DNA from 3 places in the Ruegeria sp. BA2 genome. Region 1 is predicted to be linked to each of the others. Evidence: riboswitches for the same ligand, from Rfam matches in the RefSeq annotation. Region 1 holds a riboswitch; each other region holds the start of a gene.
The links. Region 1 has a riboswitch for cobalamin ahead of ACR0NN_RS04390 (DUF1636 domain-containing protein). Riboswitches for the same ligand answer to the same signal wherever they lie in the genome.

Region 1 (5,070 bases):
CGACATCAAATCAGATCGATGTGATTCCAAGCCCAGTAATCCCTTAGAAAAAGCCGACTCCTGAATTCAGGAATTGAGACTGAATGATACAAATAATTCTTGCGATTGCATAGCTTACCACATCACATCGGCCTTTCAATGTGATGGTACGCATTCCGTTACGCGGAATGAATATACCGTCTGTGAGGATGACTCCTGCACTAAGCTTCGCTGTAGTTTCACCGATTTTGCGGGACCACCTCGTAGCCCGGCTCTTCTGGCTCATCATCCAGCATCTCTGTTGGAAATCCTGGCGCCTGGATCTCGAGCCCGGTCGCGTCTTCCAGCCGTCTGATGATATTCGGAGACAGCTCTCTCTCACCATATCGCGCGATGCCATCCTCGAATATCTTGATCATCAGCGGATTCATTTCCAGCGGCACACCTGCTCGGTCCGCTACTTCTTGAAACAATCCGATATCCTTTTTCACCAAATCCATGGTGAATGAGATATCCCGCGAACCATTCAGAATGACTTGGCTTTCGGTCTCATGCACAAACGAAGTGCCCGATGAGATTTTGATCGCCTCGTATGTGGTTCCAAGGTCCATTCCGGCGGCCTTGGCGGTCACCAAAGCCTCGGCGCAGGTGATCAGGTTGGCGGTGGCGAGGAAGTTTGTCATCACTTTCAGAACCGAGGCCGAGCCCAGCTCACCAGTATGCAGAATGCGCCGCCCCATAGTAGTCAGGAATGGCAGGATGCGCTCGAACGTCTCGCGATCGCAGCCAGCGAAGATCGAGATGTTACCTGTCGCGGCACGGTGGCACCCGCCTGAAACCGGGCAATCCACCGCTGCGCCGCCTCGTTCAATGACCATTGCGCCAAGGCGTTTAACTTCGGCTTCGTCGGTGGTGGACATCTCCATCCAGATTTTGCCGGGGACGACTTCTGGCAACATCTCCTGCATCACCGCGTCCGAAGCGGCAGGCGAAGGCAAGCAGGTGATGACCGCATCGCAATCACGCATCAGCTGCGCCGGACTTTCGGCAGCTTTGGCCCCTTTGGCGACAAATGCAGACACCAGCTCTGGATTCAGATCATGCACGGTCAGATCGATTCCATTGCGCAGCAGTGAACCCGAGAGCTTGCCTCCAACATTCCCTAGCCCGATAAACCCAACTTTCATGCGCTGCATCCTCCTGTACGCGTCTTGCAACCATGCCACCACGACACTGCAAACAGATCATGCCGCCCAGCGACCCAGACAGGTCGCTTTTTACCTGCGATATCACGGAATATCGCGACTCGCTTGACAAGCAGTACATCAGTGCCGCATGTCCCATCCGTTGGTGTCTGCGCAAGCAGATGAAAAGGGAATGCGTCAGCGGAATCACCGTCAAACGCAGCCGCCCCCGCGACCGTGACCGGAGAGGGTGCCCAAGCCACTGGCAAATGCCGGGAAGGCGGGACATCCGACAGAGGCCTCCTCTGACATCCGCAAGCCGGGAGACCTGCCAACGCCCGAAGTTGAAACCGGACGGGGTGTTCCGGTGTGCGGCTTTAATCGGCCCGCATGAAACCCCGTCCCCCACGAAGAGGATTTGGGGGGATGAGAGACATGACCGAGACCACACCGGTCGAACTGCTGGTTTGCACCACCTGCCGTCGCGGGCTACCTGTCGAAGACGATGAACAGCGCCCTGGTACATTGCTGCACAAAGCACTTGAACAGGCGGATCTGCCCGAAGGCATCACGTTGAAAGCCGTGGAGTGCCTGTCGAATTGCGATGAAGGCTGCTCGATCGTTTTGCGGGGGGGGCCGGATCGCTGGACCTTTGTGTATGAGCATCTGAACGAAACCGACCATGTCGACGCGATCGTCGAAGGCGCCACCAAGTATCTCGCGACCGAGGATGGCCTCGTCAAATGGCGTGAGCGTCCCGAACATTTCCGCAAAAATTGTGCTGCCCGCATACCCCCGATTGGAGCCCTGAAATGAGTAACCTCGAAAAACTCCCCGTCACCGTAATCACCGGCTTTTTGGGCTCGGGTAAAACCACACTGGTGCGCCATCTGATGCAAAACCCGCAGGGCAAGCGCTTGGCTGTTGTGGTCAACGAGTTTGGCGATGTTGGCGTTGACGGCGACATCCTGAAATCCTGCGCCATCCCGGATTGCCCGGCCGAGAACATAATGGAGCTTGCGAACGGCTGCATTTGCTGCACCGTGGCCGATGACTTTATCCCGACCATCGAAGCTCTGATGGCGCTGGAGCCACGCCCCGAGCATATCCTGATCGAAACTTCCGGCCTCGCCCTGCCCAAGCCGCTGCTGAAAGCATTTGACTGGCCTGACATCCGCTCGAAAATCACCGTCGATGGCGTAATTGCTCTGGCAGACGCAGAAGCCGTAGCCGCAGGTCGCTTTGCCCCGAATGTCGAGGCGGTGGACGCCCAGCGCATGGCCGATGACTCGATTGACCATGAAACACCCCTATCCGAGGTGTTCGAGGATCAGATTTCCTGCGCCGATATCATCCTGCTAACCAAGCCGGATCTGGCTGGGCCCGAAGGTGTGGCCAAAGCCAAGGAAATCATCGCCGCCGAAGCGCCCCGCCCCCTGCCTGTTGTCGAGGTCGCCGAGGGTGTCGTCGACGTGCGTGTGGTATTAGGCCTGGAAGCGGCGGCCGAAGATGACATGGAGGCGCGTCCCAGCCATCATGATGGCCACCATGATCACGAGCATGATGATTTCGAAAGCATCATCGTCGAACTGCCGGAACAATCCGACCCGCTTGATCTGGTCGCGAAAATTGAACGTCTGGCCAAGGAACTGAATATCCTGCGTGTCAAGGGCTATGCTGCGGTTCAGGGCAAGCCGATGCGCTTGCTGGTTCAGGCAGTTGGCGCACGCGTGCGTCAGCAATATGACCGCCCGTGGGAACCCGGCGAAGCACGCCGCTCGCGCCTCGTGGTCATCGCCGAGCATGATGACATCAAAGAGGCCGAAATCCGCGATATCCTCGTGGGTGTAACCGAGGCTGCCGAGTAAGACCCATGCACGTCGTCTTCCGCGAAAGCCACGGGCTCGAGGAAACCGAGACCCCGACCGATCTGGGCCAGAGCCCGGCAGATCTGGTCGTGCTGTCATTTTCCGACAGCGACCTTGGCGCTTTCGCGGCGGGCTGGCATCGCGGCGGCGGCCCTGAAGGGCGGATGCCGACGATGCGGCTTGCCAATCTGACGGCTCTAAAACATCCCCTTTCAGTCGACACCTATGTCGAACAGACATTAGAGGGTGCCAAGGGCATCCTTATCCGTTTGATCGGCGGGGTTCCCTATTGGTCCTATGGTTTGCAGCAGGTTCTGGCACTGGCGCAGGCCAAAGGGATAGCGCTTGCCGTTCTACCCGCAGATGGGCGCGAAGATACGCGACTGGATGAATATTCCACCATGCCCGTCTCAACCCTGCGTCGGTTGGCGCATTTGTGTGACACGGGCGGAGAGGTTGCAGCGCAGGCCACTCTTGCTCAGATGGCGCTGGCCGCAGGATTGTATGCGGGCCCGGTCATGGGTGCGAAAACCATTCCCGAATGCGGTGCGTGGTGTCCGGATCGCGGCGTGATCCCGGCGCAAGATGCCCTGGCAGGTGATACGAACCGCATTATCGTCACCTTCTATCGCGCTTACCTCACTTCGGCGGATACTGCGCCAATCGCGGCGCTGATCCGCAGCTTGCGGGCGCGGGGGTTCGACGCCATCGGCCTATTCGCCCCATCGCTTAAGGCACCGAATGCAGCCGATTGGCTGCGCGGGTCCATATTAGCGCTGAAACCTGCAGTGATTATCAACGCTACCTCCTTCTCAGGCAAAGGTGCGTCGGGCACCTCGCCTTTGGATGCAGCGGGAGTTCCCGTCTTTCAAGTCGCGCTCGCTACCTCGCGTCGCAAGGCCTGGGCCGAGGCGGAACGTGGTCTTTCGCCAGCGGACCTTGCCATGCATGTGGTCCTGCCCGAGGTGGACGGCCGGATCAACGCAGGCATCATTTCGTTCAAAGAACCGGGCAAACGCGATCCGCATCTGGAATACTCACGCTTTGCGCACCGGGCCGAACCCGAACGGATCGAGGCAATTGTTGACCGCGTCACCGGCTGGTTGAAGCTCAACAACACTCCGAAGGCAGATCAAATCCCCGCGCTAGTGCTGTCCACCTACCCCGGCAAGGATTGGCAGATGGCACATGCCGTCGGGCTGGACGCGCTGGCCTCAGCCGAGGCGATACTGTCTGATTTGCAGGCTGAAGGCTATGATGCCGCGCCTGCCGAACCGCTTGCCCAAACTTTGTTGGACGCTCGAATTTCTTGGCCTCTGCAAGACTACAAGGCCGCGCTTGAAACCCTGCCCGAGCAATTGCGCGATGATCTGCAAACCGTTTGGGGTGAACCCGAGAATGACGCCTGCTTTGCAAATGGCGCGTTCCAGTTCACCGCTTTGCGACGAGGCAAGGCCCTAGTCGCACTCCAGCCCGAGCGAGGGACACCTGAGCTGCGCGACGACGACTATCACGACCTGTCGCGCACCCCGCGCCACAGCTACGTCGCCTTCTATCTCTGGCTGCGCGAAAGTCTCGGCGCGGATGCCCTGATCCATATCGGTGCCCATGGGACGCTCGAGTGGCTGCCGGGCAAATCAGTCGCTTTGTGCAACGAATGCTGGCCCGAAGCACTGATCCGTGACTTACCGGTGATCTACCCCTTCATCGTTAACGACCCCGGCGAGGCCGCACAGGCCAAGCGTAGGATCGGGGCGGTTACGCTAGGGCATATACCGCCGCCCATGAAGGAAAGCGGTACTCCGGACCGAATGGTACGGTTGGAATCGCTGTTGGACGAGTTTTCGAACGCTGATGGCTTGGACCCCAAACGCCGCGATCGCCTGCAGGAGGATATCCGGGACGAAGCCCAAACCATCGGGCTTGAAAGCGACCTCGGCCTTGATCAAGCCACCAGCACGGCTGAGGCAATTACACGTATCGACCGCTTTGTCTGTGACATCAAGGAAAGCCAGTTCGGCGACGGGCTACATATCTTT
Region 2 (5,070 bases), on a different contig from region 1:
AAAACGGGTTGTGATCTGATCATCGCGCTTGCGCATACCGGGTTGGGTTCGGCAAAGGCTGAACCAGAAATGGAGAATGCGATCATCCCGCTTGCCGAGATGCAAGAGATCGATGCGATCGTTGCAGGCCACACCCATTTGACACTCCCCGGCAAGGCGCACGCGGGATATCCGTTTGTCGACAGCGAACAGGGACTTGTTCATGGGACGCCCGTTGTCATGCCCGGTTGGGCCGGATCCCATCTGGGAGTCATCGATCTGGCGCTTGCGCGGAATAATAAGGATTCATGGCACATCACTTCCAGCCATGTCGAAACGCGGGCGGTCAAACAATCAGAAGCGGCTGCGCCCGAATGCCCAAACATCGCGAGCCTTTTTAACAAAGGCCATATCGCGACGCTCAAAAGAGTTGCCGAACCTGTGGGATCAATCCCGCACGCGTTGCACAGCTATTTCTCGTACTGCGTTCCCGATCGGGGGTTGGCGCTGATCGCCGCGGCACTGGCGGCGGCTGTGCGCCCCCATTTGGTCGATACGGATTGGGCAAAGCTTCCCGTCCTGTCCGCAGCGGCCCCGGCGAAGTGCGGAGGTCGAGCCGGGAACAAGTATTACACCGACATCCCGGCGGGAGAGATCTCGGTTCGTCACATCGCTGATCTAAGCATCTTTCCCAATGAACTGCGTGCGGTGTTGGCAACGGGTGCTCAGATTCGCGACTGGCTTGAAATGTCAGCTGGAGTATTCAACCAGCTTTCCTCTGAGCGCCTGGTCAATCTCGCCGATGCACAACGTCCTGGCTTTAACTTCGATGTTTTGCATGGGGTGACGTACCAGATCGATCTTTCTCAACCTGCTCGTTTCGATGCGATTGGACGGTTGATGGATCCGGCGCATTTCCGGATTCGCAATCTGAATATTGATGGGCAACCGATCAAGTCAGACCAAAGATTTATTGTGGCCACCAACAACTATCGTGCCAACGGTGGTGGCCATTTCGCGATAGCTAAAGAGGCCCGAGTGATAGACTTGCCACCGCTGGGCATACAAGACATCCTGTGCCAATACGTGGCGGACACCGTACCACCTGATCCTTTGGCAAATGCGCCGCGCCCCTTTACCTTCGCGCCAAATCAAGGGCGGGGAGCGATTTTGACCACGGGACCGGGTGCGCGAAACTATCTTGATGAGCTTGCAGAGTATCAGCCTCGCATTCTGCCTGACGATTCAGATGGATTTATGCGTATCCAGTTGGCTTTCTGACGGGTTGCCATTTTCAAGCACTGCACCTATATGAACGTTGAGAGGTTGGCGCGGGCGAGCGCCTCGCCAACCTGGTCAGGTCCGGAAGGAAGCAGCCACAACGAGCCCCGCTTGGGTCGATGTCCAACCTCTCACTTGGAACCTATCAGCCGCAGGAGGGCGTTTATGAGTGTAGCAATGACCCTTCGGGCAGACCGGTCCTGATCCTTTCAGATCGACTGAATGCCTGAACACATCACCAGCGGATGCGCGACCGCCATCCGGTGGGATTGCTGTTTCTGATCACAGGCAGACCAATGTTACTTTCCTTATCGGACCTCGGATGGTCCTCTCACTTTGCGGCTCAGCACGCGGCTGATCCGTCACTCTTGCCGTATCGCGTTGCAAGCGTACATCGCGATCGGCTTGTCGGGCTGCGCCCAAAAGGCGAAACGCCGTTGTTATCGCCCGAACACTCAACCGGAGCCTATGCTGTCGGAGATTGGGTTTTAGCGGATGAAAGCGCGCGTATAGTCCGCACTCTGGACCGGCGCAGCCTTTTGCAGCGTCGAGCCGCAGGCACGGGTGCCTCTGCGCAGCTGATCGCGGCAAATGTCGATGTGCTATTCATCGTCAGTTCCTGCAATGCTGACTTCAGCCTGCCCCGGCTGGAACGATATCTTGCCTTGGCCCATCAGGCAGGCTGTTATCCGGTGATCGTGCTGACCAAGTCAGACATTTGCGACGATGCGCGTGTTTATGTTGATCAGGCCCAATCGCTTGGCCAATTCCTGACGGTTCTGGCGGTCAATGCCCTGAATCCCGACGATATCGAACAGGTTTTATCCTGGTGCCCGAATGGGCAAACCAGCGCGTTGGTCGGATCGTCCGGCGTTGGGAAAACGACGCTTGCCAACGGCATGACAGGCCGGGACGAAGCGACCGCGGGCATTCGTGAAGATGACGCGCGCGGCAGGCACACGACCACAGCACGCGCTTTGCACCAAATGTGCAACGGTGGCTGGTTGATCGATACACCCGGAATGCGCGCGCTACGATTGCTGGACGCGCAGGAGGGTTTGGACGAGGTGTTCTCGGACATCTCCGATCTTAGCCGGAACTGCCGTTTCTCGGATTGTCAGCACGATTCTGAACCCGGCTGCGCGGTACAATCTGCAATCGAAACCGGTGAACTCAATCCCGCGAGACTAGACCGCTGGCGCAAGCTGCGACGCGAGGACCAGCACAATTCAGCGACCGTCGCTCAGGCGCGCGCACGTGACAAGGCGTTCGGCAAGATGGTTCGCAGCGTGATGACCGAAAAGAAGTCTCGCAAAGGGCTTTGAAACTCTGGGCACCGGCCTCCGGTGCCCAGTACATTCAGGCGATTAGCCGGGGCCAGACCGCTGCATTGCGCCGTGCGAAAGCGCCGATATGACCAACCTGAGACAGTCCAAATTCACTTGGTGAGAGCAGATGCCGCTGCGCATCAGTCCCGTACAGGTCAGCAAGCCGCCAGACCGCTTTGGGCGGCACGACCTGATCATCCTCAAAGGCAAACAGATCAACCTGCTTTCCGTGTTCTGCCCAACGGTTTGCGGGCAGAGACGTTCCGATTTCTGGCACATAGCTCTGAGGCGCGGTGCACCACTTGCGCCATTGCCAGTAAACCTGTGCCGGCAGGTTCGGGCCAAAACCCACAGCCTTTCCCGGAAGATACCCAAGTGCCTTGACCGCCAAGGGTGCGTGCCCGTACCAGAACAGCGCCGCCAACGCGCTATATGGCCAGGGATGATCCTTGAACGTCACCAGACCAGAACATACACAGATCATCCTGTCGACCTGTTCGATATCGGATTGGAGCGGGCCAAACATTCCGCCCAATGAATGACCGATGCTCCAAAGCTTTGCCCGAGGAAACCTGCGCCGCATCTCAGCCCGGGCAGCGGGAATGTCTATCAACGCCCAATCGGCCATGGTAACATCCGATCGCTTCTGCGATCCCGATAGCGAGTTTCCGAAATCCCGATAATCATACGTCAGGCACGCCATGGCGCGCTCTTCCGCAAGCCATCGGGCGAAGTGTTGATAATACTCTCTGGGCACTCCGGTCGCGCTGTTGATGACAACAGCCGTTTCAGGCTCGGCCATCGGGCAGTAAAGCCGAGCCGATAGCATTGCCGGACCGGACTCAAACTCGATATCTTCGGTCGCAATTGCCCGCTGAGTGTCCAACATGATGCCCTCTGAAATCATCTGAACTGATCAGTTCAGCATGAGCCGCACTAGTCAAGGTTGACGTAGCTGGACCGTGCGTCATGTGCCGGATGCAATCTTCTTGACTCGGGCCTAGCACAGCCGCTAGCGATGACGTGATGGTTCTCGCGCCTATTTGGGCCGGGATGAAAAGGGAACACGGTGCGGTTCTGACCGGAATAACCGGAATGAACCAAGGCCGAGACTGCCCCCGCAACTGTAAGCGGTGAGCGATGTCGAAATGCCACTGGCCATGAAGGCTGGGAAGGTCGGCAAAGCAATGACCCGCAAGTCAGGAGACCTGCCATCAAATGAAACTGAAACTCGGGCGGGGTGTCCGGGCAGGGCCAGACTGCATAATTGCCGTCCCTCCTGACCGTCGCCCCGACCAGCGCGGAGGGCGCATAATGATCTGGAAGACCAACACGCACGAATTCTCGGCAACAATTTGCCAACGGACCGGTAAAAACTGCCCTGCCCTGGCACAAATGGCGCGGGCACTGGCGGCTTCAATGGCAAAAGTCGGTCCAACAACAACGGCAGGATTCGAAATCGAAGGAAGCTGTGATCTGGCACATTGCGCGGGCGGGTGCACGGCGCGTTTTCGCGCTTGTCCAGACGAAATTCGGGTATTCTGCGACGCGGATGCAGACACCTCAATCAAATGTCTTGATGACTATGCTGATTTGCTTTTTGGCAGTGACATCGGCTCTGTTCCTGCCAGCCTCATGTCGCACCCACCATGCGCAATGCTTGAGGCGATTGCCCTCACGAACGGGACCCGCGCGCCAGAGGAATTCCGCCCATCGGCCTGAGCGCTAATCGCCCGCCAATACGCTGGCTGGCGCAGTCGCCCAGCGCATCTGCGCGTCCGTTTCAACGGCACATGGACGCAACGCACGAAGCCTTTTCAGTGCTGTATCAGGGTGCTCTCCACACTCGACCATTATGCGCAGTACAGCCATACCCGACCGGCCGCATCCGCCCTTGCAATGAACCAATACACGCCCGCCGCCAGACAGTGCGTGGCGGGCCGATTTACTGGCCTGTTCCCATCGTTCACTTACGTCCTGAGTGGGAATACCGTAATCCTCGACCGGCAAGTGAACCCAGCGACAAGCGCGATCACGAACATCCGAGCCAAAATCCCGAGCGCCATCAAGGATCATCTCGACCTCAGTCGCCATTGACAGGATCAGACCCGGTTTCCATCCGGCCACAGCATCCAAATCGCCGATATAATCTCCGCCCCGTCCGGGCATTGAGGTTAGCGCAAGTGATCCGCCACCAACCTGGAGTGCATGGATAACCAATTCAGACATTCTACGCTCCCCCCGAAACGTGGATCAGAAAATCTTTTTTGCTGGTCTTAGACCGCACGATATTAACCGGGTCCGCCGACAATCCAAAATGAAAATCGCCTCGGCTTGCTGTGGACGCGGGCGGCGGGGGCCTCTACGCTGCGTCGGAACACGAATCCGACAGAGCAGACATGACCGAAACGCCCAGCCCCGCCTACCAGGTTCTTGCCCGCAAATATCGCCCTGAAACCTTCGCCGATCTGGTCGGTCAGGA
Region 3 (5,070 bases), on a different contig from region 1:
ACAATGAACCTGATGAAATCTCTCATCCCTGCCGCCGCGATCGTCGCGTTGCCGCAGATGGGCTTTGCGCAAGAGGCCGCCAGCGGCGAGCCTGCGCTTCACACTCAATATATCTTCACCACGCTGCTATTCCTGATGGGTGGCTTCCTGGTGTTCTTCATGGCAGCAGGCTTTGCCATGCTCGAAGGCGGGCTGGTGCGGTCCAAGAACGTTGCCATGCAGATGATCAAGAACATCGCATTGTTTTCGATCGCAGCGATCATGTACTGGCTGATCGGCTTCAACCTGATGTATCCAGGTGATGGCTGGACCATTTCGGGTTGGCTGGGCCCCTTCTTCTCGACGACCGTTCTTGATCCGGTAGGTGTTGGCGCGGATGCAGCTGCGCTGGACTATGCCTCGGTCGGCTCGGACTTCTTCTTCCAGCTGGTTTTTGTCGCGGCAACCGCATCGATCGTGTCCGGTGCAGTGGCTGAACGGATCAAACTGTGGCCGTTCCTAGCCTTCGTGGTTGTTCTGACCGGTATTATGTACCCGATCTCGGGCTCATGGCAGTGGGGCGGCGGCTGGCTGTCCGAGGCTGGCTTCTCGGACTTCGCGGGTTCGACCATTGTACACTCGGTCGGTGGCTGGGCAGCGCTGGCAGGTGCCATCATCCTTGGGCCGCGTATTGGCAAGTACAAGGACGGCAAAGTGCACCCGATGCCCGGTTCGAACCTGGCCTTGGCCACCTTGGGGACCTTTATCCTGTGGCTGGGCTGGTTCGGCTTCAACGGCGGCTCGCAACTGGCGATGGGCACCGTCGGAGATGTGTCGGACGTATCGCGCATCTTCGCCAACACCAACATGGCCGCTGCATCCGGTGCCGTTGCAGCCCTGATCATGACGCAGCTGATGTACAAGAAGCCCGACCTGACCATGGTACTGAACGGCGCGCTGGCCGGTCTGGTTTCGATCACAGCTGAACCGCTGGCCCCGACCCTGTTCGGCGCTCTGTGGATCGGTGCTGTGGGTGGTATCATCGTGGTCTTCGCGGTTCCGATGCTGGACAAGTTCAAGATCGACGATGTTGTCGGTGCGATCCCGGTTCACCTGTTCGCCGGTATCTGGGGCACCATCGCCGTGATCTTCTACGGTGAGGCCAGCTTGATCACTCAGTTGACCGGTATCATCGCATACGGCGTGTTCACCTTTGTCGCCGCGCTGGTCCTGTGGTCAATCCTGAAGGCCACCATCGGCATCCGCGTCAGCGAAGAAGATGAGATCAACGGTCTCGACATGGCAGAGCTGGGCATGGAAGCTTATCCAGAGTTCTCCAAAGGCTAACCAGCCACCGATATTCAAACAAAAAACCCGGGCGTCGTGCCCGGGTTTTCCTTTTTTAAGGACGCTGTTCAGACGCCGACATCAATTATCGCCTGCGCCAGAATTGGCACGGTGGTCGCATTCAACCCAGCGATATTCAGGCGGCTGTCGCCAACCATATAGATACCGTGATCTGCCCGCAGCTTTTCAACCAGTTCGGGCGCCGCGCCCAAGCGTGAGAACATACCACGGTGCTGAGCGACAAAGCCAAACCGGTCCGACCCGCTGAGGCGTTGCAATTCATCTGCCAGTTGCTGACGCAAGCCCAGCATAGACAGCCTAACCTCTTCAAGTTCGGTGGCCCAATCGGCACGCAGAGCCTCATCATTGAGGATTGTCGTCACGACTCGCGCGCCGTGATCGGGCGGGAAGGAGTAGTTCTGACGATTCAGGAAAGCCAGCGTGGATTGGTTCAGCGCAGTTTGCGCCGGATCATCGCTGATCGCCATTAGCAGGCCGGTACGCTCGCGATAAACGCCAAAGTTTTTGGAACAAGATGCCGCGATCAGGCAGCACTTGACGGATGAGGCCACCAGACGAGTCGCTTGCGCATCTTCTTCCAGACCATCGCCAAAGCCCTGATAAGCGATATCGATCATCGCCACGAGGCCACGCTCGTTGATCAGGTTCACAACCTCTTGCCATTGCACCATGTTCAGGTTGGCGCCAGTCGGGTTGTGGCAGCAGCCGTGTAGCAGAACCACATCGCCTGCCTTGGCAGATTTCAGGTCTTCGATCATGCCGTCGAAGTCGACACCTCGGGTTTCGCTGTCGAAATACCGGTATTGGACGGTTTCGATCCCCAGATAATTCAGGATCGACAAATGGTTCGGCCATGTCGGGTTCGACACAAATACGCGTGCCGAGGGGTTGGCCATGCGGATCATCTCAAACGCTTGGCGGCAGGCGCCAGTGCCCCCCGGAGTTGCCACAGCGGCGATATTGGCGCGCGGCACCGATGCACCCAAGATCAGACCGATCATCGCATCAGCATAGGCCGGATCGCCCGCTAAGCCGGTATAGGCCTTGGTTTCCTGCTCTTCCAAAATGCGCTTTTCAGCCGCTTTTACGGCACGCATGACCGGGGTGATGCCCTCGACATTCTTGTAGACACCAACGCCCAGATCGATCTTCTGATCACGCGGGTCGTCGCGATACATCTGCATCAGCGCCAGAATCTTGTCTGCTGGCTGCGGTTTGAGGTTCTCGAACATCAGTTCTCTCCGGTTGCGACAGGAAGGGTCGGGAATGCACCCCATTCCGCCCATGAGCCGTCATAAAGCGCGTGGTCTTTCTTGCCCATGCGTTCCAACGCAAGGCTGAGGATCGCAGCGGTCACGCCAGACCCACAAGATGTGATTGCAGGCTTCGACAGATCGACGCCGGCGTTTTCAAATATCGCGCGGCATTCCTCGGGCGATTTCATGGTGCCATTCTTGTTCATCAGCAGACCAAATGGCACGTTGCGCGAACCGGGAATATGGCCCGAGCGTAAACCCTCGCGCGGTTCAGCCTCGGTCCCGGCAAAGCGCGCGGCCGAGCGCGCATCAATGATCTCGTGATCCGCCAATTTCGCAGCAGACGAGACCTGCGTGACGTTCCGAACAAGACGATTCTGTACACGCACGGTCATGTGGCGGTCGCGGATCACCGGGGGCAAGTCCTCGATCTCATGACCTTCGGCTTGCCATTTTGGCAGACCGCCGTCCAGCACGGCAATATTTTCCTGTCCCATAAGCCGGAATAGCCACCACACCCGCGCGGCCGACATCAGACCGGCACCATCGTAAACAACAACCTGATGGCCATCTCCGACGCCCATTGCGCGCAGACGAGACATGAATTTCTCGACCGGAGGTGCCATGTGCGGCAGCTCTGACCGGTGGTCAGAAATCTCGTCGATGTCAAAGAACCGCGCACCTGGGATATGGCCTGCGTCATACTCGGCCTTGGCATCGCGCTTTTGCTGCGGCAGGTACCACGACCCATCCAGTATCCGAAGATCGGGATCCTTGAGATGTGCGACCAACCATTCGGTGGAAACGAGGGTTTTAGGATCGTCCTGCATCAATACCTCCCCTAAGCGAGCTTGGTTTGTCCCTATAGGGGCTTGGCGCTACGTTCAAGTCACGCCGCAGGTCAGAGTGCTGGCAGGCAACGATTTTTTGCGATCAAACGCACGGCGTGCTTGACACCGAGCATTCTGCGGTAGAAATCTGCGCGGTATGGTTCCCAAAGGGTTGTTCCCGGCGGGATGAAAAGGGAATCCGGTGCGACATTCACTGCCAATTCCGGAACTGCCCCCGCAACTGTAAGCGGAGTATCGCCCCATCAAGGCCACTGACCGACAGGATCGGTTGGGAAGGCCGGGATCGATCCTAATCCGCGAGTCAGGAGACCTGCCATGCACAAACCGGGCCTTGCCCAATTTCAACACGTTTCTGCCGTCGGGTGTGACGGTAAGGAGAACAAACTATGCATATCGAACCGGGCGTCGTACACGGCGCCAAACTTGTCCTGAGCTACGCAACCGCAGCTGGCGCAGGGGTCTATAGTCTAAAGCTGGCATGGGAGAGCGTTAAGAACAGCGGTATCGCAAGCCTAGCCGCGCGGTCCGCCCTGACAACCGGCCTTGTGTTTGCTTTCTTCGAAGTTCTGCCTCATTTCCCTGTTGGAGTGTCAGAAGTTCACTTTATTCTGGGCTCGACGCTGTTTCTTTTGTTCGGGGCCGCTCCGGCCGCGATCGGGCTGATCCTGGGCCTGTTTGTTCAAGGTTTCTTCCTTGCACCATTCGATCTGCCTCAGTTCGGAATGAACATGACGACATTGCTGGTGCCGTTGTTTGCCTTGCAGGCATTGGCAAGCCGCATCATTGCGCCGAATACAGCTTATGTTGACCTCAAATATTCACAGGCTCTGGCGCTTTCGACCGCCTATCAGGGTGGCGTTGTCCTTTGGGTGGCATTCTGGGCGTTCTACGGTCAAGGATTCGGTGCTGAAAACATGACCGCCGTTGTCAGCTTTGGCGGCGCATACATGCTGGTTGTCTTGATCGAACCTCTGGCTGATCTCGCCGTGCTTGCGGCAGCCAAGTCCATGAAAGGTTTGGACAAGCTCGGCCTGTTTACCCCGCGCCTTCACAGCGCGGCTTAAACATCCTGCGCCGCGTTATCCTGTGCGGCGCAACCTGAAATGCTGAATGATGCCAATCACACTGATGATGATCCAAAACCCTTCGATCAGCATGGATGCCAGATTGAAGTTATGCATCAGCGAAAACACGATCAGAACCGATCCGATCAGGTTCACCACAGGAAAAGCCAGATCTTCCGAGTTCGTTAGACGCATCTGGGTCGCAAAATAGGCTGCAACGACCATTAAGGCTCCAAACGAGCCAATTGCATCAGCTATGGTCAATGAGTTCAGAAATGTTGTCATGATTAACCCGCCGCCTGTTGCCCATAGTGGTGCATGTTCAGAAACACAGCCCCCTCGGGGCCCGCGCGGTAGCCATGCGGCAGATCAGCGGCAAAGCGCAAGCCCTGTCCATTTTGCAACGTCACCCACTCTCCATCCCGCTGGACTTCAAGGGGGCCGTTCAAAACAAAGACCTCTTCGGTGACACCAGGAGCATGGGCCGGAGAGCTATGGCTTTGATCCGGTTTCAGGGTGACGTGAAAGGTCTCTGCCCCAAGAGCCGGATCA

Region 2: another riboswitch for cobalamin. It lies ahead of ACR0NN_RS15585 (hypothetical protein); the one in region 1 lies ahead of ACR0NN_RS04390 (DUF1636 domain-containing protein).
Region 3: another riboswitch for cobalamin. It lies ahead of ACR0NN_RS10040 (energy-coupling factor ABC transporter permease); the one in region 1 lies ahead of ACR0NN_RS04390 (DUF1636 domain-containing protein).

Annotation. Positions count from the first base shown of each region.
Region 1 is NZ_JBQFVE010000001.1:878,668-883,737, forward strand. Features, by position in the region: gene ACR0NN_RS04385 (NAD(P)-dependent oxidoreductase) at 219-1,175, opposite strand; cobalamin riboswitch at 1,311-1,513, shown strand; gene ACR0NN_RS04390 (DUF1636 domain-containing protein) at 1,599-1,979, shown strand; gene cobW (cobalamin biosynthesis protein CobW) at 1,976-3,031, shown strand; gene cobN (cobaltochelatase subunit CobN) at 3,037-5,070, shown strand, end outside.
Region 2 is NZ_JBQFVE010000007.1:49,867-54,936, forward strand. Features, by position in the region: gene ACR0NN_RS15565 (bifunctional 2',3'-cyclic-nucleotide 2'-phosphodiesterase/3'-nucleotidase) at 1-1,260, shown strand, start outside; RNA gene ffs (signal recognition particle sRNA small type) at 1,299-1,397, shown strand; gene rsgA (ribosome small subunit-dependent GTPase A) at 1,557-2,585, shown strand; gene ACR0NN_RS15580 (serine aminopeptidase domain-containing protein) at 2,620-3,477, opposite strand; cobalamin riboswitch at 3,599-3,818, shown strand; gene ACR0NN_RS15585 (hypothetical protein) at 3,807-4,310, shown strand; gene ACR0NN_RS15590 (phosphatase domain-containing protein) at 4,314-4,817, opposite strand; gene ACR0NN_RS15595 (DNA polymerase III subunit gamma/tau) at 4,988-5,070, shown strand, end outside.
Region 3 is NZ_JBQFVE010000004.1:13,955-19,024, reverse strand. Features, by position in the region: gene ACR0NN_RS10055 (ammonium transporter) at 4-1,326, shown strand; gene ACR0NN_RS10050 (amino acid aminotransferase) at 1,395-2,579, opposite strand; gene sseA (3-mercaptopyruvate sulfurtransferase) at 2,579-3,433, opposite strand; cobalamin riboswitch at 3,575-3,786, shown strand; gene ACR0NN_RS10040 (energy-coupling factor ABC transporter permease) at 3,841-4,518, shown strand; gene ACR0NN_RS10035 (CBU_0592 family membrane protein) at 4,534-4,803, opposite strand; gene ACR0NN_RS10030 (XRE family transcriptional regulator) at 4,806-5,070, opposite strand, start outside.